DNA from 3 places in the Nonomuraea sp. NPDC059007 genome. Region 2 is predicted to be linked to each of the others. Evidence: riboswitches for the same ligand, from Rfam matches in the RefSeq annotation. Region 2 holds a riboswitch; each other region holds the start of a gene.
The links. A riboswitch is a leader RNA that binds a small molecule or an ion and turns the genes downstream of it on or off. The one in region 2 is predicted to bind cyclic di-AMP.

Region 1 (9,423 bases), 320 kb from region 2:
TACCCGTCGAAGAAGTGCTCGGCGTCGAGGAAGACCCGCTGGCCCTCCGCTTTCAGATGAGAGATGGTGTCGCGGATCATCGCGAGGTTCTCACTGAGGGTGGTGCGGAGGGCCAGCTCCACGTGCCGGTCGTGGCTCTTGGCGACAAGAGTCACGACCGGCGCGCCGGATTCGCGCAGTGCGGCGACCAAAGGGTCATCGGCTGCCTTCATGCCTGCCCGGCGGGTCGCGCCGAACGCGGCAAGCTGCGCGTGCTTCAGGTCGAGCTCTGTTTGAGCCCGCCTGAAGAACTCTGTGTCCTTGGGGTTGGCGCCAGGCCAGCCCCCCTCGATGAAACCGACGCCCAGGCTGTCCAAGTGGCGCGCGATCGACAGCTTGTCGGCCACCGTGAGGTTGAGGCCTTCTTGCTGTGCGCCGTCGCGCAGCGTGGTGTCGTACACGTGGAAGCGGTCGTCGGCCATCTGATTGGTCTCCCGAGGAAATGAAAAAGACCCCTCACGGACGTGAGAGGTCTGCGCGCTGGCGGTGTCCTTTGTCAGCCAGCGCGCCTGCCGATAATGAGCAGACCGTAGAACATGGTGATGCCGAGTGTGCCACATGGATTCACCATCTGGCACGCTGGTCTCACGTTCTGGGACATTCTTTGTACGGAGCTCAGACGGTGACGCCGTCGCCGCCGGTGATGAGCTGCTCCAGAGCCTTCGGGTCGAAGGCGACGTCACCCAGCATCTGGCCGTTGAACAGCACCGTCGGAGTCCCGTCGAGGCGGACGCCGTCGTTCTGGCTGACGTGCTGCTTGGCGAAGGCCTGCGTGGCCACGCACTCGTCCACCGAGGCGCCCGCCTTGCGCGCGGCGCCCACCAGCTCGTCCGGCGTGAACCCGCTGGCGGTGCCGTGCGGGGCCGGTTGGATGGCGTAGAGCTGGTCGCGGAAGGCCAGCCAGTTGGCCGCGGGCACGCAACGGGCGGCGGCGGCCGCGCGGACACTGTTGGAACGCATCGGCTCGTCCCGGAAGATCGTCACCGGGTGGAAGACCACCTTCACGCTGCCCGCCTTGGCCAGGCGCTGGAGCGTGGGATCCACAGCGGCGTGGAGCTGCTTGCAGACCGGGCAGTCGAAGTCCTCGTACAGATCGAGGACGGGCGCGGTCACCCCCGGCCTGGCCAGGACCATCGAGCCGTCCGGCTGGCGGGTGAGCTGGTAGGCGCCCTGTTTGCCACCCGGTTCCGCGAAGGCCAGGACGGCGACGACGGCAAGCACGACACACGCGGCAACACATGCCGCCACCAGCCTCTTGTTCATCGCAGGCGACCCTATCATTTGCGACATATTGGCCAGTTATTCGAACAAGCTTGCGATGTCTTTTCGTGGGCATTACCTTGGGTCGCGCGGCAATCACATTGCGTTCATCTCTCAGGAGGGGATGATGGAACCATGGCCAAGCTTCTCGCGCGTCCCACTGCCGAAGAGCATCCGTCTGACCAGCACTACCGGGCGGCATGCAGGCTGTTCCCCGAGCATCGTGTCGAGCTCATCGACGGCCGGATCGTGGTGAACCCCGTGCCCACCGGACTCCACAACAACATCATCGCGCTGCTGCTCTTCCAGATCACCGGCTTCCTGGTGGAGAAGGACTGGCGGCCCTGGACCAACATCAAGCTGTTTCTCGGCACCCAGAACGACAGGTTCATCCCCGACCTCGTGATCGTCTCCAAGCGCCCGCGCATGTGGGGCGAGGACGAGGTGCACGCCGACGACACGAAACTGGTCGTAGAGGTCGTCTCTCCCAGCAGCGTCCACGACGACTACGTCATCAAGCCCAAGGCCTACGCGGCCGCGAAGGTTCCCGCCTTCCTCCGCATTGACCCGGCCAAGTCGACGGCCAGCCTGTTCACCCGCCCATCCGCCGACGGCTACACCGTGTTCGTCGAAGTCACCATGGGCGCGCCGCTCGCCATGCCCGACCCATGGAACCTCATCCTCGACACGGCCAGACTCAACGACGCCGAGACCTCCGGCTGATCGACAATGACGCCATGAAGAACTTCGTGCTCGACCAGCCGATCGCCCAATACATCCACGAACACACCACCCGTCCCGACCCGCTCCTCGAGCAACTCGCCATCGAGACCCGCGCGGCCACCGGCGACCAGGCCAGCATGCAGATCTCCGCTTCCCAGGGCCGCCTGCTCACCATGCTCGCCCAGCTCGTCGACCCATCGGTGGCGGTCGAGGTGGGTACGTTCACCGGCTACTCGTCGCTCTGCCTCGCCCGTGGCCTGTCCGGCGGGCACCTCTACTGCTACGACGTGAGCGAGGAGTGGACCGCGATCGCCAAACGCTACTGGGAGGACGCGGGCGTCTCCGACCGCATCACCCTGACCCTCGGCCCCGCCACCGAAACCCTGCCCACCCTCCAGCGCTCCGTCGACCTGGCCTTCATCGACGCCGACAAGCCCGGCTACCCCGCCTACTACGAACTGCTCATGGAACGCCTGCGGCCCGGCGGACTGATCATGGTGGACAACACCCTGTGGACCGGCTACGTGGCCGACCCGTCGAGAAACGACGAGACCACGGTGGCGATCCGCGAGTTCAACGACATGGTGATGCAGGATCCCCGCGTGACCACGACCATCCTCCCGATCTCCGACGGCCTCACCCTGATCCGCAAGAATTGACCGGTTCCCCGCCTTGTCAACGCCTGTCCATCCGGGTTCCTCCGGCCAGCCCACCAGGCGTTCGGTCGACGGATGTCTCGGTTACCGGGCATCCAGCACGCCCACGCGGTCCTGTGGGCGTCCGGCGCGACCATCAAGCCGTGCCGTGGTCGCGGCACCCTGTCAGGGGTGAAGGGGGCAGCCGACCGCGCTGGACGTACGGGCGCAGGGGTGCTGCCCCACGGGTGCGGGGCAGCATGGGCGTTAGCTGATCTTGTGGATCCAGCTGTGGGGGTCGGGGCGGGTGCCGTACTGGATGCCGACGAGTTCGTCGCGGATGCGCATCGTGACCGGGCCCGGGGTGCCGTCGCCCACGGTCCAGGCGCGGTCGGCGCCCTTGACAGAGCCGACCGGCGTCACCACGGCGGCGGTGCCGCAGGCGAAGACCTCGGTCAGTTCGCCCGACTCGCAGCCGGCCTGCCACTCCTCGATCGACAGGCGGCCCTCTTCGGCCTTCAGGCCGAGGTCGCCGGCGAGCCTCAGGATGGACTCGCGGGTGATGCCGGGCAGGAGCGTGCCGGTGAGGGCGGGGGTGAGGAGGCGGTCGCCGTACACGAAGAAGAGGTTCATGCCGCCCATCTCCTCCACGTACCGGTGCTCGTGGGAGTCGAGCCAGACGACCTGGTCGCAGCCCTGGGCGACGGCCTCGCGCTGGGCGACGAAGGCTCCGGCGTAGTTGCCGCCGCACTTGGCGGCGCCGGTGCCGCCGGGGGCGGCGCGGGTGTACTCGGTCGAGAGCCACACGGAGACGGGCTTGACGCCGCCGCTGAAGTACGAGGCGGCGGGTGAGGCGATGACCATGAAGCGGTAGTTCTCTGACGGGTAGTTGACGCCGAGGCCGACCTGGGTGGCGATGATGAACGGGCGCAGGTAGAGGCTGTGGCCGTCGGTCGTGGGGACCCAGTCGCGGTCGGCCTGGACGAGGAGTTCGAGCGCCTCCACGAAGGTGTCTTCCGGCAGTTCCGGCATGGCCATGCGCGCGCAGGAGTGGTTGAAGCGGGCGGCGTTGGCGTAGGGGCGGAAGGTGACGATGGAGCCGTTCGCGTGCCGGTAGGCCTTGAGGCCCTCGAAGAGTTCCTGCGCGTAGTGGAAGACGGAGGTCGCGGGGTCGAGCGTGAGCGGTCCGTACGGCGTGAGGCGGGCGTCGTGCCAGCCGGTGCCCTCGGTGTAGTCGATCGAGACCATGTGGTCGGTGAAGGCCTTCCCGAACCCGGGGCTCGCCAGTACCGCCTCGCGCTCTGCCGCGGTGCGAGCGTGGTCGGATAGCTGCACGTCGAAGCTGAGCTTCTGAGAGGTGGTCATGACGGAGATCCTTCTCTTTCTCTGAGGACTACCCTGCATCCATTCTGCGCCGGATCGGGTAGAGGGAACTTACTGCATCTAAAAGGACGACCGTTAGGGCGCAACGAAAACGCCCGGAGGCTCTCGCGAGCCACCGGGCGTGGGTGGTCAGGCGGCCGCGAGTGCGCTGGGGGCGCCTGGGCCGCTTGTCAGGTCGGTACCGGGTGTTCACGAGCTGCGGGTTCGCGCGCTGCCCGCCGTACCTCCGCAGACTTGTGGTGAGGCCCCGACGGTGGGGGATCTCACGTTCCGCGGTACGGCGGGCCGCTCGTGGGCCGGTGGCCTGCGGCGTCAGGCGCCGCCGGATACTCGGGCGGCGATGTCGTCGCCGATGTCCCTGGTGGTGCGGGCGGCGGTGTGCGAGAGGCGCTCGACGATGTCGTCGGCGACGGCCTGCTCGACGCGGGCGGCCTCGGCGGTCAGCCCGAGGTGGTCCAGGAGCATGGCGACCGAGAGGATGGTGGCGGTCGGGTCGGCCTTGCTCTGCCCGGCGATGTCGGGCGCGCTGCCGTGGACCGGCTCGAACATGCTCGGCGCGGCGCCTTCGGGGTTGATGTTGCCGCTGGCCGCGAGGCCGATGCCACCGGCCACCGCGGCGCCGAGGTCGGTGATGATGTCGCCGAACAGGTTGTCGGTGACGATCACGTCGAAGCGCTCGGGCTGGTTGACGAAGAACATCGTGGCCGCGTCGATGTGCACGTAGTCGGTGGTGACCTCGGGGTACTCCCCGGCCACGCGGTCGAAGGTGCGCTGCCACAGGTCACCGGCGAAGGTGAGCACGTTGGTCTTGTGGACCAGCGTGAGCTTCCTGCGCGGGCGGCTCTGCGCCTTGGCGAAGGCGTAGCGGACGACGCGTTCGACGCCGTAGGCGGTGTTGATGGACTCCTGCGTGGCCACCTCGTACGGCGTGCCCTTGCGCATGGCCCCGCCGGTGCCGGCGTAGAGCGACTCGGTGCCCTCACGGACGACGACGATGTCGATGTTCTCGGCCGGTGTGTCGGCCAGCGGCGTCGCGACGCCGGGCAGCAGCTTGACCGGGCGCAGGTTGACATAGTGGTCGAAGTCGAAGCGGATGCGCAGGAGCAGGTCGCGCTCCAGCAGGCCGGGCGGAACCTTGCGAGGGTCGCCGACGGCGCCGAGCAGGATCGCGTCGTAGCCGCGCAGCTCCTGCAGCACGGAGTCGGGCAGGACCTCGCCGGTCCTGGCGTAGCGGTCCGCGCCGAGGTCGTACTCGGTGATGTCGAACTTGGGACCGACCGCCCCGAGAACCTTGAGGCCCTCGGTCACGACCTCGGTACCGATGCCGTCTCCGGGGATGACGGCCAGGCGAATGCTACGCGACTCCATGGGCGGTACCTTACCGGTTCGTCTCGCCTGCCGAGCAACCCATCTCATTTCTCGGACACTGCATTTTGCCCGATTTGCACGCTTTTGACTGTTTCGTTAGAGTCCCACCAGCCTAATCCGCGCACCGTAGTGCGGAGCCGGGGACCCACCTCCCCCATTGGGGCGAATCGGCGTTTACCACGTCGTAGGGCGACTTCCAGGCCCGAGCCCGACAGCTAACCCGGTAGGCCGTGTGGAAGGACATTCCCCTGTCTCGCATCATCGCGACCGCTGTGCTCTTCACCGTCACCGGTGTCACCGCGGCCACCCTCGCATCCCCCGCCACCGCATCCCCCGCTTCTCCCGCTTCTCCCGTCAACACCGTCGACCCCTATGACGTCACGCTGACCAGCCAGGGCCTCAAGGAGATCCAGGAGCAGCGGACCCCCGAACCCGGCTGGCAGAAGGCCCTGGCCTACGCCATGGACAAGCGCGGCACCCCGTACGTCTGGGGCGGCACCACCAAACGCGGCTACGACTGCTCCGGCCTCATGCTCCGCGCCTACGAAAGCGCGGGCATCGAACTGCCCCGAACCGCCGCCCAGCAGTACTCGGCGTTCTCCAGAAAGATCAGCTGGAAGAACCTGAAGCCCGGTGACCTGGTCTTCTTCTCGGGGCTGGGGCATGTGGGCATGATCTCCCGGCCTGGGCACATGGTGCATTCGCCGCGTACCGGTGATGTGGTCAAGGAGGAAAAGCTGAGCGCCTGGCGCCGCCGCGCCTTCGTGGGCGCCGTGCGTCCGGATCCGGCGGGCGTCAAACTCACCACCCGGCTCGAAAAACTCCGCCAGGCGCCCGCACCCGTCATGCCCACCGCGACGCTGTGACGCGCGTCGTCTCCTGATCGTCGTCTGACAACGCCGATTCCGCCGGCCCGTCGCGGCGGGCTCTGTCGTGGTTCCTCCCGTGCGTGGCTTCTCTCTCACGCGCGGGAGGATCCACGCACGGGAGAGACCACGGTCTCTGTCGCGCGGGCCCTGTCGCGGCCCACCCCCGGACACGGTCGTCCAGCGGGGATGGCCGGCCGCCGCAACGAGCGCACTTACCGGCGGTACCCCGCTGATCTCAGCCCATACGGGTGGAGAAGATCAGGTCCCAGGCGCGGCCCCTCGCATGGGCGACAGCGCCCAGCAACACGCCACTGTCACCCAGAGCGCTGGCCACGATCGTGGGCCGGAGCGGCCCCAGTTCGCCGATTCGGCGTTGGATGGCGTCGCCCAGCAGGTCGAGGTTGTGTCCCACGCCGCCGGAGAGCACGATCACCTCCGGGTCCAGGACGGCGGCCACCGCCACGAGCAGCCCGCCGATCCGCCGGCCCTCCGCCGCCACGACCGACAGCGCTGCCTGATCACCCCGTTCCGCGGCGGCGAAGATCTCCTTGGCCGTTCCCAGGGACAGTCCGGCGGCCCGCGCCGCCCGTACCACTCCCGGAGCCGCGGCAACGGTCTCGGTTGCCCCGTGCTCCCGCACACTCGCATCCCCCTGGTCCACGCCAGGGAACACCTCCCCCGCGGCCTGGGCCGACGCCCCAGTGACAGATCCGGCACTCGAAACCTCGGACGGCCGATCCGGAGCGGGCCGCGTGCCGGGCGGGTGCTGGGTGTCGGGCGGGCGCTGGGTGTCGGGGAACCCCGCTTCGGAGGCGCGCCGAACGTCGGGTGCGGACGGCATCTCACCCACGGACCCCGCGTCGGGAACGAGCGGAACATCCGGCGCAGACCGCGCGGCGGGTGCGGACCGGGTGTAGGGGCCAGGCGCGGTGTTGGGGCCAGGCGCGGCATCAGGGGTAGGGAGGTCGTCGGTGGCGGGGAGGTAGGAGACCTCGCCGGCGGCGCCCCTGGCGCCCACGTACAGTTCGCCGTTGACGACTATGCCCATGCCCACGCCGGTGCCGATGGAGACCAGGGCGAAGTTGGACTTGCCGCGGCCCTCGCCGTACGCGTGTTCGCCCACGGCGGCGAGGTTGATGTCGTTCTCGATGACCAGGTCGACGTTGAGCGCGGCCCGCAGGCGGTCGGCCAGGTCGGGGCCCGGGAGGTTGGGGGCGAGGTCCAGGCGGCCGGCGTTCTGGTCGTAGACGCCCGGGGAGCCTACGACGGCGCAGACGATCGCGGACCAGTCGAGTTCGGCCTCGTGGGCGGCGGCGCGGGCCAGGCGGGCGACGAGTTCGGCCAGTTCGGCCGACGTGCGTGCGGTGTTCCGTCCGTCGGTACGGCCGGCGAACGTCCCCCGGAGATCGGCCACCGCCACCCGGATCCAGTCGCGGCCGATGTCGATGCCGGCGACGTGGGCCGAGGCGGCGTTCACGTCGTAGAGGGAGGTTACGGGGCCGGGGCGGCCGGACACCTCGCCTACCAGGTGGACCAGTCCGTCTTCTTCCAGTCCTGCCAGGGCGGCGGAGACGGTGGGCTTGGACAGGCCGGTGACCTTGGCGAGGTCGGCTCTGGACGCGGGGCCCTCCCGGTGGAGTTGGTCCAGTAGGCGCCGCTCGTTCATGACCCGCAGCAACCGCGGGTTTCCCAGCTCGCTTCGCACCGCGACCTCCCCTTCACGGCAGACTCTAGCCAACGCCCGGGATAGTAAATTACCTTTCTTACCAACCACCTTCCACCATCCCGATCCACCGTTCCCCGGAAAGGAACGTCCGCCTGATACGCGCCGGGCAAGGGACAACTCCGCGAGACGCGAGAAGGCCAGGCACGGAGGAGCCCAAGCAAGGAAGGACAGCGCAGGGCAAGAGGGCAAGGTCGAGCGCGGCCGCCAAAGGACGGCAGGTCCGGCACAGGTGGGCCGGTGGAGAAGGGCTGGTTGGAAGGTACGTGGACCCGGGGGTCTGGCTGCACTCGAGAGGAACGATGTGCGATGCACCGAGGAGTGATGGTCCCCGTCGCAGCGGCGATGCTGCTGCTGGCGGGGTGTGGCGGCGGCGGCGGCGGCGCGGGTACGACGGCGAGCGCCCAACCCTCCCAAGCCGAACAGACAGAACAGACAGGACAGGCGGCCAAGAAGATCGCCCTCTTCCTGCCCGAATCCAAGACGACCAGGTACGAGGCCTTCGACCGGCCCCTGTTCGAGGCCAAGGTCAAGGCGCTCTGCGCGACCTGCGAGATCCTCTACAGCAACGCCGACCAGGACGCCGCCAAGCAGCAACAGCAGGTCGAGGCGGCCATCACCCAGGGCGCGAACGTGCTGGTCCTGGACGCCGTGGACGCCGCCGCCGTGGCGCCGCTGGTCAATCAGGCCAAGCAGAAGCAGATCCCGGTCATCGCCTATGACCGGCTGATCTCGGGGATCGACTACGCGTACTACGTGTCGTTCAACAACGTGCGGGTGGGCGAGATGCAGGGGCAGGCGCTGCTGGACGCGCTCAACGCCAAGGGCACGGCGGCGAAGGGCGAGATCGTGATGATCCACGGCTCCCCCACCGACCCGAGCTCGGCCGACTACAAGAAGGGCGCCAAGAGCGTTCTGGACGGCAAGGTCAAGGTGGGCAGGGAGTTCGACACGCCGGACTGGAGCCCGGACAAGGCGCAGCAGCAGATGGAGCAGGCGATCACGGCGCTGGGCCGGGACAAGATCGTGGGTGTGCTGAGCGCGAACGACGGCATGGCGGGCGGGGCGATCGCGGCGATGAAGCGCGCGGGGTACGCGTCGCTGCCGCCGATCACCGGCCAGGACGCCGAACTCGCCGCGATCCAGCGCATTCTCACCGGCGAACAGCACATGACCATTTATCTGAACATCAGGGCCGAGGCGGAGAAGTCCGCCGAGCTGGCCGTCGCCCTGGCCAACGGCGAGACCCCGCAGGCCCCGGCCAAGGTCAGCAACGGCACCGCGGACATCCCGGCCTTCCTCCTCGACCCCATCCCGGTCACCGCCGACAAGGTCAAGGACACGATCGTGAAGGACAAGTTCTACACGGTCGAGCAGATCTGCACCGCCGAGATCAAGGCGGCCTGCGAGAAGAACGGCATCC
Region 2 (9,423 bases):
ACCCCGGCGCTGGCCCGGTAGTCGGCCACGATCGAGGTCACGGCCTCGCGCGAGGCCCGCAGGTACTCCGCCCGCACGTCGGCGGGGATCGCCTCGGCCCGGAGCACCCACGTGTCGAGAAAGTGCCCGAAGAACTCGTCGGGCGCCGCGGCGATCAGCCGTTCCGGCAACCCGGGCGGCTGCGCCATCAGGTAGAGGTGGAACCCGACCGCGGCCGCCACCCCGTTCATGACCTCCCACATGTCCAGCGTGGGCAGCATGTCGATCGGCGCCAGATGGGTGATCGCGTCCGGATGGTCCAGCCCTGCGCGGAAGGCGACGAGCCCGCCCCGGTCGTGCCCGGCCAGGGCGAACCGGTCGTGCCCGAGCGCACGGGCCAGGTTGACGACGTCCTGAGCCATGCGCCGCTTGGAGTAGGTCTGCCCGTCGAGGTCGGCCGGCTTGTCGCTGGCGCCGTACCCGCGCAGGTCGGGGACGATCACCTGATGGCCGGCGGCGAGGGCGGGGGCGACGTGCCGCCAGATGAGATGGGTCTGCGGAAAGCCGTGCAGGAGCACGATCGGCGAGCCGGAGCCGCCGACGGCCACGTTGAGCGAGACGTCCCCGTCGACGGGGACGCGCTGGTAGGTGAATCCTTCGATACCGGTCATGGGGAACAGCCTGGAGGGCGGGTGTTGAAGAACGATGGAATCCGTCTTCAACGCCCGAGCGCGGCCAGGGCGGCCTCCAGGGCGGCCTTGCCGTGGACGACCTCGTGCGTTCCGGCCTCCGACAGGCCGAGGGCGAGCAGGCCGCGGGCGTAGGCGATCCTGGGGTCGGCGGGGGAGAAGGGGTCGGCGGGCGGCGGGTCGAGCGCCCCCACCAGGGCCAGCGCGCGGGCCACCACGAGCGTGCTGCCCACCGTCAGCTCGGGGTCGGGCGCGCCGCGGTGGCGCCGGTCCATGGCGGCCAGGCACGACGCCTCCTCCAGCAGCAGGTCGCGGGCGCCGGGATCGGTCATGGCACGTTCCGCGGCGCCGGTGACGGCCGCCAGCCAGCTCGCCTGCACGGTGGCGAGCGCCGCGCGCCGCTCCGCCTCGGGCGTGCGGGCGAGCGCGAAGTCCCGCAGCAGGTCGTGGTAGCGGTAGCGACCGGCGGCGGCCGACTCCAGCAGGCTGAGGTCCACGAGCTCCTCGCAGGTCCGCTCGGCTTCCCGCGCGTCGCGGCCGAGCACCGCCGCCGCCAGCTCCACGGTCAGTTCGGCGCTGTCGGGTACGGCCAGCCGCCGAAACCCCCTGGCCAGCTCCTCCCCGAGCTGGTCATAGCTCAGCGCGAACGACGCCTCCACCCCCAGATCCCCCACCCGCAGCTCACCCAGGCGCTGCGCGGACAGCCGGGCCAGCAGGTCCTCGACGCTCCACCGGGGCCGGGCAGCCAGCCGCGCTCCGGCCACCCGCACCGCCAGCGGCAGGTACCCGCACGCCTCCACCACCCGCGCGGCCGTCCGCCCGGAAGGAACCCGGGCGACCGCGGTGAACAGGGCGACGGCCTCGCGTTCCGTCAGCACGTCCAGGTCCACGTGCCGGGCGCCGATGAGGTCGGACAGCCGGGCGCGGCTGGTGACCAGCACCCCGCTGCCCGGCCCGGACGGCAGCAGCGGCCGGACCTGGGCCGCCGAGGCCGCGTTGTCCAGCAGGAACAGCACCCGCCTGTCCACGGTGAGCGTGCGCAGCAGGGCGGCCCGTTCATCCGGGCCGGGCGGGACGCGCCCGGCGCCGAGGGCGTCGAGGAAACGTTCGAGCACCAGGGCGGGGTCGGCCGGGTCCGCGCCGGCGCCGCGCAGGTCCACGTGGAGCTGGCCGTCGGGGTAGCGCTCCCTGACCCGGTGGGCCACGTGGACGGCCAGCGCCGTCTTCCCGACGCCGCCGAGCCCGGAGATCGCCACCACACCGGTCCGCAGGAGTTCCTCGACCGCCTCCACGGCCGCCCGCCGCCCGGTGAAGTCGGGAATGTCCCCCGGCAACTGGGCAGGGAGCGGGCCTGCCGTACCGGAAGGAAGCGGTCCGGTGGGAAGTGAGCCCGTGATGACCTGCTGGTAGACGTCGGCGAGTTCGGACGACGGCTCGACTCCCAGCTCCTCGTCCAGGACGCGGCGCGCCTCGGTGAAGACCCCGATCGCCTCCGACTGCCGCCCGGCCCGGTACAGCGCCCGCATCAGCAGGGCGCGCACGCCCTCCCGCAGCGGGTACGCGGCCACCAGCGCGCTCAGCTCGCCGGTCACCTCCATCCCGGACTCCAGGTCGGCGGCCAGCCGCCGCTCCAGCACCGCCAGCCGCTCCTCCTCCAGCGCGGCCCGCCTGGCCTCGGCGTAAGGGCCGGGCAGGTCGGCCAGCGCCTCACCCCGCCACAGGGCCAGCGCCTCGGGCAGCCGCCCGGCGTCCCGCAGCCGCTCGAACTCCGCCAGATCGGTGGAGACCTGGCCGAGCCGGTAACCGGATCCGACGGACACCAGCGCCTCCCGGCCGAGCACGCCGCGCAGCCGGGAGGCGTAGGTCCGCAGGACGTTGCGGGCGGTGGCGGGCGGGTCGTCCGCCCACAGCACGTCGATGAGCTGGTCACGGCCGAGCGTGCGGCCCTCGGCCAGGACCAGGGCGGCCAGCAGCAGCCGCTGCTTGGGCGAGCCCAGGTCGAGCTCGACCGGCCCGCGCCGCGCGCGGACCGGGCCGAGCAGGCCGAGGTGCGGCGTTTCGTCCATCCTTCGACCTTACGGGTGCATCAGCGTGTCCTTGCTGATCCGGCCGATGTCGTCCACGCAGCGGCCGAGGCCGAGCGCGACCGTCTCGACCGGGCGCTCGGCCCGCTGGACCGGCACCTCCAGTTCGAGCCGCAGCCGCCGCGCCAGTCCGCGCATGAGCGCGCCGCCGCCGGTCAGCACCGCGCCCCGGTCGGCCACGTCGGCGGCCAGGTCGGGGGAGCAGCGCTCGATGACCTCACGGGCGGCTCGTACGATCATGCTGACGGTCTGCCGGGTGGCCTCGTACACCTGCCCGGCGGAGATCGCCACGATGCCGGCCCGGCCGGAGCGGTCGACGCCCCGCACGCTCGCCGTCCGGGTCACGGGCCGCCAGGCCGAGCCGATGCCGCGCTTGGCCACCTCGGCGGACTGCTCGGTGATGTCGAGGCCGTGGTCGTGCTTGACCTGGGCGACGATGGCCCGGTTGACGTCGGCGCCGCCGGACTGGACGGTGGCGGCGTGCACGACGCTGGCGCACGAGACGACGGCGATCCTGGTGGTGTCGCGGCCGATGTCGATGATCATGTTCCCGGCCGCCTCCCTGACCGGCAGCCCGGCGCCCAGCGCGGCGGCCAGGCCGTGGTGGACGAGGTAGACGCGCCGCGCCTCGGCCTGGAAGGCCAGGTCGCGCAGGGCGTTGCCGGCGAAGCCCGTGCTGTCGGCGGGCAGCGCGATGACCATGCGCGGCCGGGAGAACGGATGGCCGTGCACCTTGCGCAGGAAGTGCCGGATCATGCGCGTGGTCAGGTCCACGTCGGCGGGGACGCCGCCGACGACGGGCCGGATCGCGACGGGCTCGGGGCCGGTGCCCGCCGGGGTGTCGGCGCCGTAGCCGATCACCTTGCCGGTGGTGGCGCAGCGGACGACGAGTGAGGGTTCGTTGATGACGATGCCGCGCTTCCTGGCGTAGATCTGGGTGCTGGCTGCTCCGAGGTCCAGCGCCAGATCCTGGCCCAGGATGCGCATGGGGTTCATATCGCACCAATCGGTCGGCGGGTCATGTTGAGCCTCATATCCGGCGAAGTTCCACCACAACCTCAAGAACGTTCGATCCTTTGACGGGTTGAGTAGGGCTACTCACCTCATATGCGCTTAAAGCCCCATGTGTCGGCCCGCCTCCAGGCCAGAACCTGGTCACATGAACGGCCTCTACGCACTCAAGCCCTGGTACGCCGCCCGGCTGGGTGGCGTGCGCGCCCTCCTGGTCGCCCGCGAGGTACCCCCGTGGGTCATCACCGCCGCCGGGGTCGCCTTCGCGGCCGCGGCGGGAGCCGTACTGGCGACCGCTTCTCCAGGGCCGCTCGCCGCGCTCGCCGTCGCGCTGCTCCTGGCCGCCCGGCTGGCCTGCGCCAACCTCGACGGCGGCGTCGCCCGCGAGAGCGGGCGCGCCACCCGGTTCGGCGCCGTCGTCAACGAGCTGGGCGACCGCCTGGCCGAACTGGCCGTGCTCGCCGGCTGCCTCGTCCTGGCCCCGCCCGCGCTCGTGGCGAGCGCGGCGCTGGCGGCCACCCTGCCGTCGTGGGTCGCGCTGGCCGGTGCCGCCGCGGGGGCGCGGCGCGCGCAGGGCGGCCCCGTGGGCAAGACCGAGCGCTGCGTGCTGCTGGTCGCCTTCGCCCTCACGGGCTGGGCGCCGTGGCTGATCGTGCTCGCCGCCGGCTCGGCGATCACCGCTGTGGTACGGCTGGCGCGCATCGGAAAGGAACTGGCGTGATACTCGAGACCGCTCCCTTCCTGGCCGGCGCGCTCGGCGCCAGCGGCGTGGCCGTGTGGATCTCGCACCGGCGCGAGCTCGTCCAGCGCTGGCTGACCTGGGCCGTGGCCGCCCCGGTGGTGACGCTGGCGCTGCTGGCCGGTCCGGTCGGCGCGGCGGCGCTGGCCGCGGCGCTCGGCGTCGTGTGCGCCGCCGAGTACGCCCGGCTGGTCCGGCTGCGCCCGCCGGAGGCCCTGATCCTCGCCGGCGCCGCCGCCGTGCTGCCGTTCCTGCCCTCGCCGCTCGCCGCGGGCCCGTTGCTGCTGCTGGCGCTCGTCCTCGTCCCGGTGCTCGGCGGCGACGCCGAGGACGGCGGCAGGCGGGCCGCGTACTCGGTCTTCGGACTGCTCTGGATCGCGCCGCTGAGCGCCCTGGCCACGCTCGCCCCGGCGACCGCGTTCGCCCTCGTCCTGGCCGTCGCGCTCGCCGACGTCTGCGCCTGGTGCGGCGGCAGGCTCCTGGGCGGGCCCGCACTGTCGCCGCTGTCACCGGCCAAGACCTGGGGCGGGGTCGCCGGCGGCGCCGCGGGCGGCCTGACGGTCCTGTTCCTGCTGGGCGAGCTCACCCCGGTCACCGCGCTGGCCGTGGCCATCGGAGCGCCGATCGGCGACCTGCTGGAGTCGATGCTCAAGCGGGGCGCCGGGGTCAAGGACGCGGGCACCTGGCTGCCCGGCTTCGGCGGCCTGCTGGACCGCGTGGACTCGCTGCTCGTGGCGCTGGCCGTCGTGGTGGTGCTGCCGTGAGGTTCGGGGCCGCGATGCGGCGGCGGCTGTGGCGTACCGCCTTCGCCTGCAGCGGCGGCCTGGCCGTCGAGGGGCCGGTGCCGGGCGGGCCGTGCGTCGTGGTCGCCAACCACTGCTCCCACGCCGACACCGCCGCCCTGCTGGCCGCGCTGCCCGCGCGGCTGCGTCCGTCCGTGGCCGCCGCCGCCGACTACTGGTTCGCCAACCGGGCGCGGGCGCTGGTCTGCCGGACGCTGGTCTCCGGCTTCCCGGTACGGCGGGGCGGCGGCGGCTCCAGAGACCTGGCGGCAGCCGTACGGCTGCTGGACCAGGGCCGGGTCCTGGTCGTCTACCCGGAGGGCACCCGCTCGCGCGACGGCCGCGTCGGCGACTTCCACGGCGGCGCGGCGCGGCTGGCCGAGGCGGCCGGCGTTCCGATCGTCCCGGTCCTGCTGGAGGGGACCGGCCGGGTGCTGCCGGTGCACGGCCGCCTGAGCCGCGCCCCGGTGACGGTCCGTTTCCTGCCGCCCGTGTCCGACCTGGAGACGGCGCACCACCTCCTGCGCTCCCGACAGCTCCCGACCACTCCCGAAGGGTGAAATTTCATGAAGTGGGCACTTATGCGGCTCCTGATGCGCACCGCCGGCCGTACCAGCCGCGGCATCCGCATCGGCTACCGCCACGGCTTCGACAGCGGCACCATGCTCGACTACGTCTACGTCAACAAGGCCCACGGCTGGCCCCTCGACCGGATCTACCTGAACTCGGTCGGCTGGCGGGCCATCCGCGCCCGCCGAGACCTGCTCAAGGAGGTCATCAGGGACGAGGTCTCCGCCAGGGCGGGCCGCGCGCTGATCCTCGACGTGGCCGCAGGCCCCGGCCGCTACCTGCAGGACGTCGCCAGGGAGCAGCCCGAGGTCGAAGTGGTCTGCCGTGACCTGGCCGCCGACGGCCTGCGCCTGGGCAGGGAACTGGCCAAGGAACGCGGCCTGGCGAACGTCCGCCACGAGCGCGGCGACGCCTTCGACCCCGAGCCGCTGGACCGGCCGGCCGACATCATCGTGGTCAGCGGGCTGTACGAGCTGATCCTGGACGACGAGACGATCAGGAAGTCCCTGGCCAGGCTGCGCGACCTGCTCGCCCACGACGGCGTACTGATCTTCACCACGCAGACCCGCCACCCGCAGCTGGAGTTCATCGCCAACGTGCTGCCCAACCGCGACGGGCGGCTGTGGGTGATGAAGTGCCGCTCGGCCGAGCAGCTGCACACCTGGGCCGTCGAGGCCGGGTACGCCGACGTCGTCAGCAGGCGGGAGAAGGTCGGCCTGTTCACGGTGACCACGGCGACTCAGCGGCCGGAATGTATGACCATGGACGCATGCAGACACGACTGATCGGTCAGACGAGTGTGAGCGCCATCGGGCTCGGCGCGATGCCGATGTCGGTGGAGGGCCACATGCCCGACGAGGAGCAGTCGATCAGGACCATCCACGCGGCCCTGGACGCCGGGATCACGCTGATCGACACCGCCGACGCCTACACGCCGACGGAGGCCGAGGTCGGGCACAACGAGCGCATCGTGGCCAAGGCGCTGGCGAGCTGGGGCGGCGACAAGGACGCGGTGCTGGTGGCCACCAAGGGCGGGCACACCCGGCCGCGCGGACGCTGGGACGTGGACGGCCGGCCTGAATACCTGAAGCAGGCCTGCGACCGCTCGCTCAAGGCGCTGGGCGTCGAGTCGATCGGGCTTTACCAGCATCACCGGCCGGACCCGGCGGTGCCGTACGAGGAGTCGATCGGCACGCTCGTGGACCTGCTCGACGCCGGGAAGATCCGGATGGCCGGGATCTCCAACGCCAACCCGGTCCAGATCAGGCAGGCCAACGAGATCCTCGGCGGGCGGCTGGTGAGCGTGCAGAACCAGTACTCGCCGAGCTTCCGGGGCAGTGAGCCGGAGGTGGACGTCTGCGAGGAGATCGGCGTGGCGTTCCTGCCGTGGGAGCCGCTGGGGGGCATGAACCACGTCGGCCGCCTCGGCCGCCGCCACGCCGCCTTCGGGGAGGTCGCGGCCGAGCGCGGGGTCTCGCCGCAGCGGGTCTGCCTGGCGTGGGAGCTGGCCAGGAGCCCGGTGATGATCCCGATCCCCGGCTCCAGCCGCCCGGCGACGATCCTCGACTCGCTGGCCGCCGCCGACCTGGAGCTCACCGCGGAGGAGCTGGCCAGGCTGGGCTGACGCGGTGCCCGGTTTCGCGTCAGGTCGGCCGTCGTGCGAAGCTGTTGTGGTCCCCAACACCAGGAGGTCCTCATGGCGGAAACACCGGAGCCGGAAGTCAGCGAAACTCCCGAGGACGAGATGAAGCGCAAGTTCCGGGAGGCCCTGGAGCGTAAGCGCAATCAGCACTCCGACTCGGGTGCGGGTGGCAGGGGCACGGATCAGTCAAAGATCCACGGCGCACACGGCCCTGCTGCCAGCAAGCGTTCGTTCCGGCGCAAGAGCGGCGGCTGAGCCGGCGTTCTGAGGGGGTACGGCTTGGCCGTACCCCCCTTTTTCTTGACCTTCTTAGGTAGATCTTCGCCCGTTTCATGGCGATTGTTTTGCTTTTGCCGTCTTTGGCACTTACAGTCCTAAGCGTTACCAGTTGGCGACCCGACCCTTCACCAGGAAGAGGCGGCCGGCTGGCGCCGAATCCCGTACCCACGGGAACCGGGGAACCAATGTTCCTTGGGGTGAATCCGACGTACGCGTCGGTAGGGCATCTCCACGCCCGAACCCGTCAGCTAACCCGGTAGGCGCGATGGAGAGGACTGATCTTTTCATGCACCACCGCGATGAACCCCCATTCCGCGTAGTTTCACCCGCCGCCTACTGAGCGGCCCCTTCCCCAGGCTTTCCCCCCGCGCTTTCGCGTAGCGTCCGTTCGGCTTTGTGCCCGGCTACGCCCCTTTGACGAGCGCATTTCCCCTGTCCCCGCACAAAGGACTTCTCTTCTTCATGTCTTCCCGCTTTGGCATGCGTTCTTTCACCATGCTCGCCTCCGTCGCCGTCATCGGCGCGGTCACCCTCAGCACCGGCGCAACCGCACACGCGGATGACTTCTCCGAGAAGAAGCCCCTTCTCAAGGGCTCCACCACCGCCTCCTACTACTGGGACGACGCCTCCGGCCGCAACGGCGACACCGGTCTTCCCGCCTCCGGCAAGCCCATGCAGAAGGGCCTGGCCGCCAGCCCGAGCTGGCCCCTCCTGACCGAGGGCTACGTCATCTACAAGGGCAAGAAGGAGCCGTTCTTCGTCGGCGACCGCGGCCCCGGGGTCCCCTCGAACAGGGGCATCATGCTCGACCTCGACGCCAAGACCTTCGCCTCGCTGACCGGCGGCAAGTTCAACTCCAGCTCGCTGACCGTCGATGGCGTCGGCGGCCAGGGCCACATCAAGATCGAGTACGTCATCACCAAGTGGGGCCCCGGCGTGGGCAAGAAGAACCACCCCGTCGCCTTCTCCACCGGCGCCTGGTCCCGCAAGGACGCCAAGCCGGCCACGCCCCCGGTCGTGACCGCGGAGGAGAAGACCGAGAAGAAGGACGAGAGGCCCGAGACCCCGGCCGCTCCCGCGCAGGTCGCCAAGAAGGCTCCCGAGCAGGCTCCTGAGAAGGCCCCCGAGCAGACCTCCGCACAGGCCTCCGAGCGGGAGAAGGCGCCGCAGGCCGAGCTGGCCGCGGCGGTCACCACCCGCGAGACCGAGTCGAACGGTGTGGGCGGCCTCGCCCTCATCAGCGCCCTGGCACTCCTGAGCGGCGGCATGTTCCTGGCCCGCGGCCGCATCCGCAAGGCGTTCGACCGCTGACCTCTTTACTCATGGGGAACAGAATGTGATTCTGTTTCCCATGACCCAGCGCGCGGCCGTCAACGGCATCGAGATCGTCTACGACAGCTTCGGCTCGCCACAAGCACGGCCACTGCTGCTCATCATGGGGCTCGGCGCCCAGCTCATCCACTGGGACGAGGAGTTCTGTGAGCTCCTCGTCGAGCAAGGTCACCATGTCGTCCGGTTCGACAACCGTGACGCCGGTGAATCCACGCATCTTCACGAGGCGGGCGTTCCGGAATTCGGATCGCCCGCTTCGCCGTACCTGCTGGCGGACATGGCGCGGGACGCGGCCGGGCTGATCGACGCGCTCGGC
Region 3 (9,423 bases), on a different contig from region 2:
CCTGGCCGTTCACATCCTCCTGAAATACACCGACATAGGCCGCAACCTCTACGCCATAGGCGGCAACGACACCGCCGCCCGCCTCGCAGGCATAAACATCAACAAATACCTGATAGCCGTGTACGCCCTGGCGGGCCTGGTAGCCGCGATAGCCGGCATCATCCTCACCGCCCGAATCGGCTCCGGCCACCCCACCTCGGGCAGCGCCGGCCTGGAACTGAAGGCCATCACCGCCGCGGCCCTGGGTGGCTGCGCCCTGAAGGGCGGAAAGGGCGGAGTGGGCGGCACGCTCCTGGCGGTGGTGTTGCTGGGCGCCCTGGAAAACGGCCTCACCTTCCACGGCATCAGCACCTTCTGGCAGAACGTCGCCCAGGGCGCCCTCCTCGTCGTGGCCGTGGTGATCCAGCAACGCCGCAGCGGCGAACGCGCCGTAGGCCTCCCCACCTGACCACCGCCCCCGCGAGGCGGCGCCACCCTGACCTCCGAAGCGGCCCCGTAGGACGGGCGAACGGGCCAGAGGTAAGCACCAGGGGGAGGCGTGGGCGGGGCCCAGAACATGGACAGGTCCGGGGTGCGGAGTGAGACCGTGTTCAGAGCGTGGGGTTCAGACCAGAACGTGGTGGCGGGGTTGGGCGGAGGCTAGTGGGGAGTTGGGTGGGGGTCGATGGCGTTGGCGAGGGTGTGGAGGGCGCGGGCCGCTCGGTGGCGGAGGCCGTGCGCGGCGCCGGAGGCGGCAGCTCGTGAGGTGGCGACGCCTGAGGTGGTGGTTCTAGGTCGGAGGGCGGGGGGCTGGGAAGGGGTCTGGCGGTTGTGGTGGGTGGCGGTGCGTTCGGCGGCGGCTTCGGATATGAGGTCGGCGTGGCGGGTGCGGACGTACTCGGTGATCATGTGTTCGTTCATCGGGTGGACTCCGCTCTGGTGATGGCGATGCCGCCGCTCAGGCTGCGGGCGGTGATCTCGACGGTCTGCTCCGCGGGGGACGGCTCGGTGGCGTCCTGGGTGAGGGCGGAGGTTACGCGGCCGGTCAGGGAGTTGATGTCGAGCCAGGCGGCGGTGCCCTCGTGCACGGCCACCGTGGCGTCGCCCGAGGTGGTCCGGATGCCGATCTTGCCGCTGGTCACGCAGCGGAGGGACACTTCGCCGGAGGTCGACGTGATGGAGGCGTCGGAGGAGGCCTTTCCGATCACCAGGTCGCCGGAGACGACGGTGGCGGTGATGGGGCCGCGGGCTTCGGTGATGCGTACGTCGCCTGAGGCGGTGTTGATGCCGGCGACGCCATCGATGACGTCAAAGTTGACGTCACCTGACGCCGTCTTGGCGATCGCGGTGGCGGCGTGGGCGGCGTCCAGGTCACCGGAGGCGCTGGAGAACTCGACTCCGGCCAGCCGTCCGCGGATTCTGACGTCGGCGGAGGCGGTCTCGACCACCACGCGGGAGCCGGTGGGGACCTCTACGACGATGTCCAGGCTCGGAGTGCGGCGCAGGCGGGAGCCGTCGGGGGCCTTCACCTGGACGACGCCGTCGCGGTGGGTGACCTTGACCGATTCGGCGTAGTCAGCCACGCCGCCCTGGTCCAGGTGTTCGGGGGTGACCTCGACAGTGGTGTCCGTACGGTCGGACGCGGTGACGACCAGGTCACCGGCCGGGAAGTTCACGTGGAGGGCGATGGGGTCCGGGGTGCTGAAAGTGGGCATGGCGAGATCTCCGATCGGCGTGGTCAGAACACCCTCGTGGTCAGGCGCGGCGAGGGGATGATGCGACGCCCGCCCGGGACAGGCCTCGGACGGGGAGTGCTGCCCGCGGGTGGCCGCTGCGGGCGGACCTGGCTCGGGTAGGTCCCCGGCTCGGGCAGGTCTCCGGCTCGGGTAGGTCCCTGACTGGGGTACTGCCCAAGCGGGGGCACGGCACCCCCGGCTGGGGTACGGCCCCGGCAAGAAGGTGTGGGTTAGCGGGCCCAGCCGGTGATGCGCTGGCCGGGGAAGCCGGAGGGCGGGGCCGCCGGTTGGCCGGAGACGGCCTGGCTCAGGGCACGGACCATCCAGGCGTTCACCGACATGCCCGCCTGGCCCGCGACCTGTTCGATGCGGGACTTCAGCGGCTCGGGCAGGCGCAGGGTCATCCTGGCGGTTCCGGCGTCGCCGTCGCCAGGGCCGGGCGGCTCGGGGGGCGAAGGCGGGACCGGGGGTGTGGGGGGCATGGGCGGGGTCGGGCCGGGCCACGCGGCGTCGGGCCAGCCGGGCGGTCCGGGCGGGCCGTAGCCACCAGGCCCGTGGCCACCACCAGGCCCGTAGCCACCGGCGGGCCCGTAGCCACCACCGGGACCGAGGCCACCGCCGGGGCCGGAGCCACCGGGACCGTAGGCACCAGGGCCGTAGGCACCAGCACCGTAGGTACCAGGACCGTAGGCGCCCGGACCTTGGCCACCGGGGCCGGGGTCGCCTGGACCGCCTGGACCGTAGGCGCCCGGGGCCTGGCCGGGGGCGGCGCCCCAGTTCGGGTCGGGGCCGGGTGGGACGGTGACCACCAGCTCCGGCTCCCTGCCGCGGATCCGCAGCTCGACGAGGCCGGGCTCGATCTGGCTGGTCACCGACTCCGCCGCGTCCGACAGCACCTCCAGCAGCGTCAGCCGCACGGAGGACTCCAGCGCCGAGGTCAGCGACTCGGCCGCGGCCCGCATGTCCGCGCCGCCCACGTCGGCGGCGGCGGTGAGCTCCCTGCGGAGGGTGTCGATGTGGGGCGTCAGGTCCATGACGTCATCATGACATCAGAATGCTGTCATGGCAAGCCACAGGCTGACGCAGAAGAGCATCACCCCGACGTCACCCGGAGAGAATGTCGCGGAAACGCCTCGCCACCAGCTCCCACGACCAAGCGGACGTGATCCACTCGCGCCCCAGCGCCCCCATCTTCCCCGCCCGCTCCCGATCCTCCAGCAGCTCGACCAGCGCCTGAGCGACCGCGCCGACCGACCCGCCGTCCACGACCAGCCCGGTCTCCCCTTGGCGTACGGCATCCGGCGCCCCGCCGGAGGCCCCCGCCACCACGGGCAACCCGCTGGCCGACGCCTCCAGGAAGACGATTCCGAGCCCCTCCACGTCCGCCCCCCGCAACCGCGTACGGCAGGGCATGGCGAAGACGTCACCGGCCGCGTAGTACCCCGGCAGGCTCTCCCCCGGCACCGCCCCGGCGAACACCACCGACCGGGTCCGGGCCGCCAGCCGTTCCAGGCGGCGCCGGTCCGGCCCGTCCCCCACCAGCAGCAGCACCGCGTCCGGCACCGCCCGCAACACCCTGGGCCAGGCCTTGATCAGCTGGTCCTGCCCCTTGCGCCGCACCAGCCGGGACACGCACACGACCACCGGCCCCCCGAAGGAGCCCGCGGGCGCCACGCCGGGATGGAAGGCCGCCGTGTCGACGCCGGGCGCCAGCCGTACCAGCTTGGCCGCGGGAACGACCCCGGCGAGCCGCGCGCGCGTGTACTCCCCCAGGTAGGTCACCACGTCGGCGTGCGCGCCGATGCGGCGCAGCACGCCGCGCAGGAGCGGTGTGCTCGCCCAGGACGCCTCGTGGCCGTGCGTCAGCATCACCACCCGCCGCGCCCCCGCCGCGCGCAGGCGGGGCGCGAGCAGCCCCAGCGGGGCCGCGGCGCCGAAGACCACGGTGTCGGCGCCGAGGCGGGTCACGAGCCGGGCGGCCCGCCGCGCGACGCCGGGCGTGGGCAGCATGAGCGAGGTGGGGTGCCGGACGATCGGGTACGGCTGCCGCCGGTCGAACTCGGCGCTGCCCGCCCAGGCGGGCGCGTAGACGACGGCCCCGGGTGTGCGCACCGCCAGCCCGTGCACGAACGACTGGATGCCACCCTGACGTGGCGGGAAGTCGTTCGTGACGATGAGGACGCGCCTCACGGCTCCGGAACGCCGTTCAGCAGCGCCCAGGAGCGGGCCATGGCGATGCGCTGCGGCGCGGTGGGGTGGGAGGCGTACAGGACGTACTCGACGGCGTCCGGCGCGAGGTCGGAGATGTTGGTCGTGGCCAGCCGCTTCTGCATGGCCGTGAAAATCGCCGGGTCGCGGGTGAGGTCGAGGGCGTGGGCGTCGGCGCGGGCCTCGACGTGGCGGCTGACGACGTTCTGGGCGGGTCCGGACAGTACGGTGGCCAGGCTCATCAGGCCCATGACGGCGCCCACGGCCAGGGGTTCGGTGATGGCGGTGACGCGGGCGCGCCGCCGTACCAGCGGGAAGAACGCGAACAGCAGGGCGGCGCCGAACGCGGCGCCCAGCGCGCCGATGAGCGTGCCGTTGAGAACGTCGTCGTACTTGGCGTGGCCGAGTTCGTGGGCGACGACGAGTTCGACGTCCCGCTCCGGCGCCTTGAGCAGCGTGTCGTAGACGACGATGCGGCGGGTGGCGCCGAAGCCGGAGACGTAGGCGTTGAGCGCGGTCGTGCGGCGGGAGGCGTCGGCGACGAGCACGTCCTCGACCGGTACGCCGTCGCGCTCGGCCATGGCCAGCAGGCCGGTACGCAACTGGGACGGCGGCATGGGCCGGAAGTCGTTGAACAGCGGCTCGAAGACGACCGGATACACGAACGAGGCGGCGACGGTCAGCGCGGCGGCGCCCACGGCCGCGGGCACCCACCAGCGCCGGAACCTGCGCGCCAGGCCCACCACCGCCACGATCATGATGGACAGCAGCACGACCCGGACCGCGATGTTCTTCAGCCGGTCGCCGCTCCAGCCCGCCCAGTCCTGCGTGGACAGGCCGAACTCGCGCAGCCGTACCTCGAACCACATTCCGAGCGGCCAGCGCACGACCTCGACCAGCACCGTGAGCAGCAGGACGCCCAGCAGGACCCGCAGCCACCACGGGCCCTTGAGCCGCCGGAGGACCTTCGCGCCGAGCGGCGTGGCGACCAGCAGCCCGGCGAACAGGATCGTGAGCCCGAACGACAGGTACGACGGCACGCTGGTGGCCGCGTCGAACGCCTGCGACCTGGCGATCTCGGCGGCGGAGAAGTCGCGGGCCGGATCGGGGGCGACCTGGGGCGCTCCCGGCGGCAGCGCCCGCCACGGCGTGGTGAACGCGGCGACCGCGACCACGACGGCGCCGAGCACGACGGCGGCGATCCCGGCCTGCCGCCGTATCCGCGCGGGGGCCTTGTCCCGCTGATCGGTCACTCGAGTTCCTCCCGTAGATAGGCGCGCCATCCGGCGACGAGCTCGCCGGACGGCAGGGGCACGGCCCGTTCCACGCCCAGCCGCCGCGCGTCGCGGTAGAACCTCACCAGCCTGTCCTCGCCGAAGCGCGCGGCCAGGAAGCGACACGCCAGCCAGGCCTCCTGGTAGGACTGTGCCAGCCGCGCGGCCCCGGGCGCGAACGCGTCCGCCCCGGGCAGTTTCCCGGGCACCCGTCCGGCACGTACCTCGGTGGCGAGTTCGGCCGCCGCCACGGGCACGGCCAGGCCCGCGTCCTTGTAGGCCACGTAGTCGGCGAACCCCTCGTACAGCCAGGCCGGCAGCCCGCCGGTGCCGGCGGCGACGTGAGTCAGCTCGTGGGCGAGGACGACGTCGCGTCCGGTGGGGGTGAGTTTGGCGTAGTTCTCCGGGATCACGATGACCCTGCCGTCGTGGGCGATCGCGGCCAGGCCCTCGACCGAGCCCACGCCCGCGGTCCGCGCCGCGTGTGCCGCGTTCTCGGCGAGTTCGACGCTGGGCCGTACCGGCTGCCCGAGGATCGCCGCGACGCGCGCCGCCGCCCGCTCGGCGCGCCGCTGAAGGTCGCCGCGGTCCGCTCCCGCGTCAGGAGCCCGCTCGGGGGCGCAGCCCAGCGCGAAGACCAGGAGGGCCGCGAGCGCGGCGCGACGGCTCACGACCACGGCCCTGATGGTAGCCGGACGCGCGAAGGCCCCGTCCCGGGAGGGGACGGGGCCTTTCGGTCCGGACGACTACAGACCGGGCCGGACGGCTCCCGCGAAGGACGACTTGCGCCATCCGCTGAGCCGCTCGATGCGCACCCGCTTGCCGGAACTCGGCGAGTGGACCATCTTGCCGTTGCCGACGTACATGCCGACGTGGCCTCGACCGCGGAAGAACAGCAGGTCACCCGGCTGCAGAGACTTCCACGAGATCTTCTTCTTGATGCGCGCGTACTGGCTGTGCGTCACGCGGGGGATCTTGACTCCGGCCTTCTTCCAGGCGAACTGGACGAGACCGGAGCAGTCGAAGGCGCCGGGTCCCGTTCCGCCGTAGCGGTACGGGTCGCCGATCTGCGCCCTTGCCGCGGAGACGGCCTTGCGGGCCTTGCTCTTCTGCCGGGCAGTCGTCGACTGCGTCGCCGTCTTGGCCGAGGTGGTGGTCTTGGCCGTGGTCGCCGCCTGGGCCGCCGGGGCATGGAGGGCGAACCCTCCGGCCGTCACGGTCATGGCGAGCGCCGCGCCACCGAGAACAAGACGGGGGTTGTGCAGGGAGGTAGACAGGATTTCTCCTTGGTTCTTCCACGAACGCCTACCGGGTTAGCTGACGGATTCGGGCCTGGAAGTCGCCCTACGGCACGCTGAACGCGCCGATTCACCCCTTGATCCCGGGGGAATGGGATCGGTGGTTCCCCGGCTCCGTGCCTCCTGGCTGCACGGACTCGGCAGGTCGCGGCCCCTTGTCGGACGGGGGCGACCGGCGGATCTCTATGGGTCCTCATCGAGCCCGGACGGGGCCGATGCCGGTTCGCGGCGCCATGGCTTGTTCGCCGCGACGCCAGAACGTACTCCCGGGTTCATGACCCGGCAAAGTCCTGGCAAAGCTGTAAAGATCAGATAAAGGACCCTGTCAGGACGGGAACTCCTGCTGGACAGCGGGGTCCCGTTACTCAAATGTGACCCTCCTCACACTTGGAGCTCCAGGGGTGAGTCAGGTCCCTTCCGCCCCTCCTGTCACACGCGTCACAGCGGTCAGCCGGAAGCCGGTCGGCGTGTGCCGTACCTCTTCGATCTCCTTCAGCCGCGCGGCGTGCTCGCCGCCGAGATAGCGGAAGAGGTACGGCACGCGCCGCGTCCGCCGGATCTCGAACCGGGCGGCGATGGCGTCGAGCATGTCCCCCGCGGGCGAATGATCGACGTGCGCCTCGCGCCAGCGGGTCACCGGGTCGCGCTCGGGCCCGTCGAAGCGGCCGAGCAGGGTTCCGGCGTCGTAGAACCAGGTGGCGGCGGCCTCGTCGGCCCAGTCCCAGGCGAACTCGTCCACCACGAGCAGCCCGCCCGGCTTCAGCAGCGCGGCCGCCCGGTCGAGTGCGGCCCCCAGCGGGTGCATGTGGTGCAGCGACAGTGACAGCACGATGACGTCGAACGGGTCGTCCTCATAAACCGTCAGGTCGGCGCGCTTGGCGGGCACGCCCGCCGCGAGCGCCGCGGACGGGTCGAGGTCGATGGCAGTGACGTCGTGGCCGCGCGCGATCAGCGCACCGGCCAGCGCGCCGTCGCCGCAACCGGCGTCGAGAACGCGGGCGGGAGCCGCGGGCAGCGCGGAGAGAATCCAGGTGTCCATGCCCCGATCGTGCTGCGCGCGAGCCATGCGTACCACTGCGGGTTCGGCATGAAAGGCATAAGCTCCATGCATGCTTGACGTCTGGTCGCTGAAGGTGCTGTCAGAGGTGGGCCGGCTCGGGTCGTTCTCGGCGGCGGCCGAGGCGCTTTCCATGACCCAGCCGGCCGTCTCCCGGCAGATCGCCGCGCTGGAGCGCCGGGCGGGGGTGCTGCTGTTCCACCGCCTGCCGCGCGGCGTACGGCCCACCGGCGCCGGGCAGGCCGCGCTGGAGCAGGCCGCGTACGTGCTCGACGGGATCGTGCTGCTGGAGACCCGGCTGGCCGCGCACGCGTCGGGCGAGCGGGGGCGGGTGCGCGTACAGGCCTTCCCGAGCGCCGCCACCGCGTTCGTGCCCGAGTGCTTCCGCGTCTTCGCCGCCCGCCACCCGGCGGTCGAGCTGTCCCTGACCGTCGGCGGCGGCGCGTCCGCCGTCCTCGCCGGAGAGGCCGACCTCGCGCTGGTCACCTCGTGGGACCCCGCGCCCGCCGGCCTGGACCTGGTGCCGCTGCTCGACGACGAACTGCTGGTCGCGCTGCCGGAAGGTCACCCGCTGGCGGCCGGGGAGAGCGTGCGGCTGCGCGCTCTGGCCGGGCAGGCGTGGATCGACGGCAGCCACCCCGACTGCCTCGGGCCGCTGTCGGAGCTCGCCGCGGCGCTGGGGGCGCCGCCGCGCGTCAGCCACCTGTGCGACGACTGGAACGGGCGCCAGGGGCTCGTGGCGGCGGGCGTCGGGGTGATGGTGTTCCCGTCGATCGCGGGCGGCGCGGCCCTGCGCCCGGACATCAGGCTCCTACGTCCCGAGCCCGCCCTGCCCGCGCGCCGCGTCTTCGCCGCCGTCCTGCCCGCGCCCGGCCGCTCACCGGCCGTGGAGGAGCTTCTGCGGACCATGCTCGGGTACGGCGGGCCGTAACGCCGGCCGGGGCCTCAGGGCCGGATCGCGCCCACGACGCGCCTGCCGTACGAGGAGAACTTGACGACCTTGATGACGTCACCCGTCTGGGGCGCGTGCACGATGTTGCCGTTGCCCGCGTAGATGGTGACGTGGCCGAGGCCCTCGCTGAAGATCAGGTCACCGGGGCGCAGCGCGTCGAGCGAGACCCGGCGCTTGGCCCCCCACGCCCACTGCTGCCAGGTCGTCCGCGGCAGCGAGACGCCGGCCGCCCGCCAGGAGGCCTGGGTGAAGCCCGAGCAGTCGTACCCGCGCGGACCGGTGCCGCCGTAGATGTACGGCTTGCCGACCTGCCCGAACGCGAACTTCAGCACCGCCGCCGCGTTCCCGGTGGCCGGGCCCGTGTACTTGATGCCGGTGCTGTTGGGATCGCCGGTCTTGTACGCCCCGAGCTCGCGCAGGAGCTTCTTCTGCTCCTGGATCAGCTTGAGGATCTCGGCCCGTTCCTTCTCGACCTCGTCGCGTTCCTTGTCGGCCGCGACCAGCGCGTCCTGGGCCAGGTCGCGCTCGGTCTTGAGGCCCTTGTTCTCCCGGTCGAACGCGGCCAGCTTCTCCGCCCGCTCGGCCTGGAGCTGGCCGGTGAGGGCCATGCCGTTGAGCATGCTCATGGGGTCGCCCTCGCCCATCATCGCCGGCCACGAGGTCACGTCGGCGCCGAGCTGGTAGTCGTTGACCGCCATGGTGATGACCTGGACCCGCAGGCGGGCGACGGTGGCCAGTTTGTCCTTGTAGGAGGAGTTGAGCCGGCCGTACTTCTTCTTCGCCGTCTTGTGCCGCTCGGTGGCGGTGTTGAAGCGCTCGACGACGTGGTCGGCCTTGTTGTTGAGGCGGGAGAGCTTCGCCTTGGCCTGTTTGATCGTGGGCTTGGGATCAGCCACGGCCACGCCGACCGGCGACGCCA

Region 1: another riboswitch for cyclic di-AMP. It lies ahead of ACFWY5_RS02450 (C40 family peptidase); the one in region 2 lies ahead of ACFWY5_RS01115 (hypothetical protein).
Region 3: another riboswitch for cyclic di-AMP. It lies ahead of ACFWY5_RS10010 (C40 family peptidase); the one in region 2 lies ahead of ACFWY5_RS01115 (hypothetical protein).

Annotation. Positions count from the first base shown of each region.
Region 1 is NZ_JBHYJD010000001.1:547,462-556,884, forward strand. Features, by position in the region: gene cimA (citramalate synthase) at 1-461, opposite strand, end outside; gene ACFWY5_RS02425 (DsbA family protein) at 655-1,302, opposite strand; gene ACFWY5_RS02430 (Uma2 family endonuclease) at 1,435-2,022, shown strand; gene ACFWY5_RS02435 (O-methyltransferase) at 2,037-2,681, shown strand; gene ACFWY5_RS02440 (branched-chain amino acid aminotransferase) at 2,925-4,022, opposite strand; gene ACFWY5_RS02445 (3-isopropylmalate dehydrogenase) at 4,353-5,408, opposite strand; cyclic di-AMP (ydaO/yuaA leader) riboswitch at 5,508-5,653, shown strand; gene ACFWY5_RS02450 (C40 family peptidase) at 5,681-6,274, shown strand; gene ACFWY5_RS02455 (ROK family protein) at 6,513-7,982, opposite strand; gene ACFWY5_RS02460 (sugar ABC transporter substrate-binding protein) at 8,325-9,423, shown strand, end outside.
Region 2 is NZ_JBHYJD010000001.1:230,519-239,941, reverse strand. Features, by position in the region: gene ACFWY5_RS01160 (alpha/beta fold hydrolase) at 1-650, opposite strand, end outside; gene ACFWY5_RS01155 (BTAD domain-containing putative transcriptional regulator) at 698-2,734, opposite strand; gene ACFWY5_RS01150 (rod shape-determining protein) at 2,744-3,748, opposite strand; gene ACFWY5_RS01145 (CDP-alcohol phosphatidyltransferase family protein) at 3,912-4,484, shown strand; gene ACFWY5_RS01140 (phosphatidate cytidylyltransferase) at 4,481-5,266, shown strand; gene ACFWY5_RS01135 (lysophospholipid acyltransferase family protein) at 5,263-5,844, shown strand; gene ACFWY5_RS01130 (class I SAM-dependent methyltransferase family protein) at 5,851-6,639, shown strand; gene ACFWY5_RS01125 (aldo/keto reductase) at 6,624-7,478, shown strand; gene ACFWY5_RS01120 (DUF5302 domain-containing protein) at 7,551-7,751, shown strand; cyclic di-AMP (ydaO/yuaA leader) riboswitch at 7,916-8,053, shown strand; gene ACFWY5_RS01115 (hypothetical protein) at 8,256-9,086, shown strand; gene ACFWY5_RS01110 (alpha/beta fold hydrolase) at 9,127-9,423, shown strand, end outside.
Region 3 is NZ_JBHYJD010000005.1:145,499-154,921, forward strand. Features, by position in the region: gene ACFWY5_RS09975 (ABC transporter permease) at 1-448, shown strand, start outside; gene ACFWY5_RS09980 (hypothetical protein) at 640-900, opposite strand; gene ACFWY5_RS09985 (DUF4097 family beta strand repeat-containing protein) at 897-1,694, opposite strand; gene ACFWY5_RS09990 (hypothetical protein) at 1,946-2,749, opposite strand; gene ACFWY5_RS09995 (glycosyltransferase family 4 protein) at 2,820-3,905, opposite strand; gene ACFWY5_RS10000 (M48 family metallopeptidase) at 3,902-5,176, opposite strand; gene ACFWY5_RS10005 (hypothetical protein) at 5,173-5,874, opposite strand; gene ACFWY5_RS10010 (C40 family peptidase) at 5,944-6,420, opposite strand; cyclic di-AMP (ydaO/yuaA leader) riboswitch at 6,485-6,648, opposite strand; gene ACFWY5_RS10015 (class I SAM-dependent methyltransferase) at 6,902-7,534, opposite strand; gene ACFWY5_RS10020 (LysR family transcriptional regulator) at 7,605-8,483, shown strand; gene ACFWY5_RS10025 (NlpC/P60 family protein) at 8,498-9,423, opposite strand, start outside.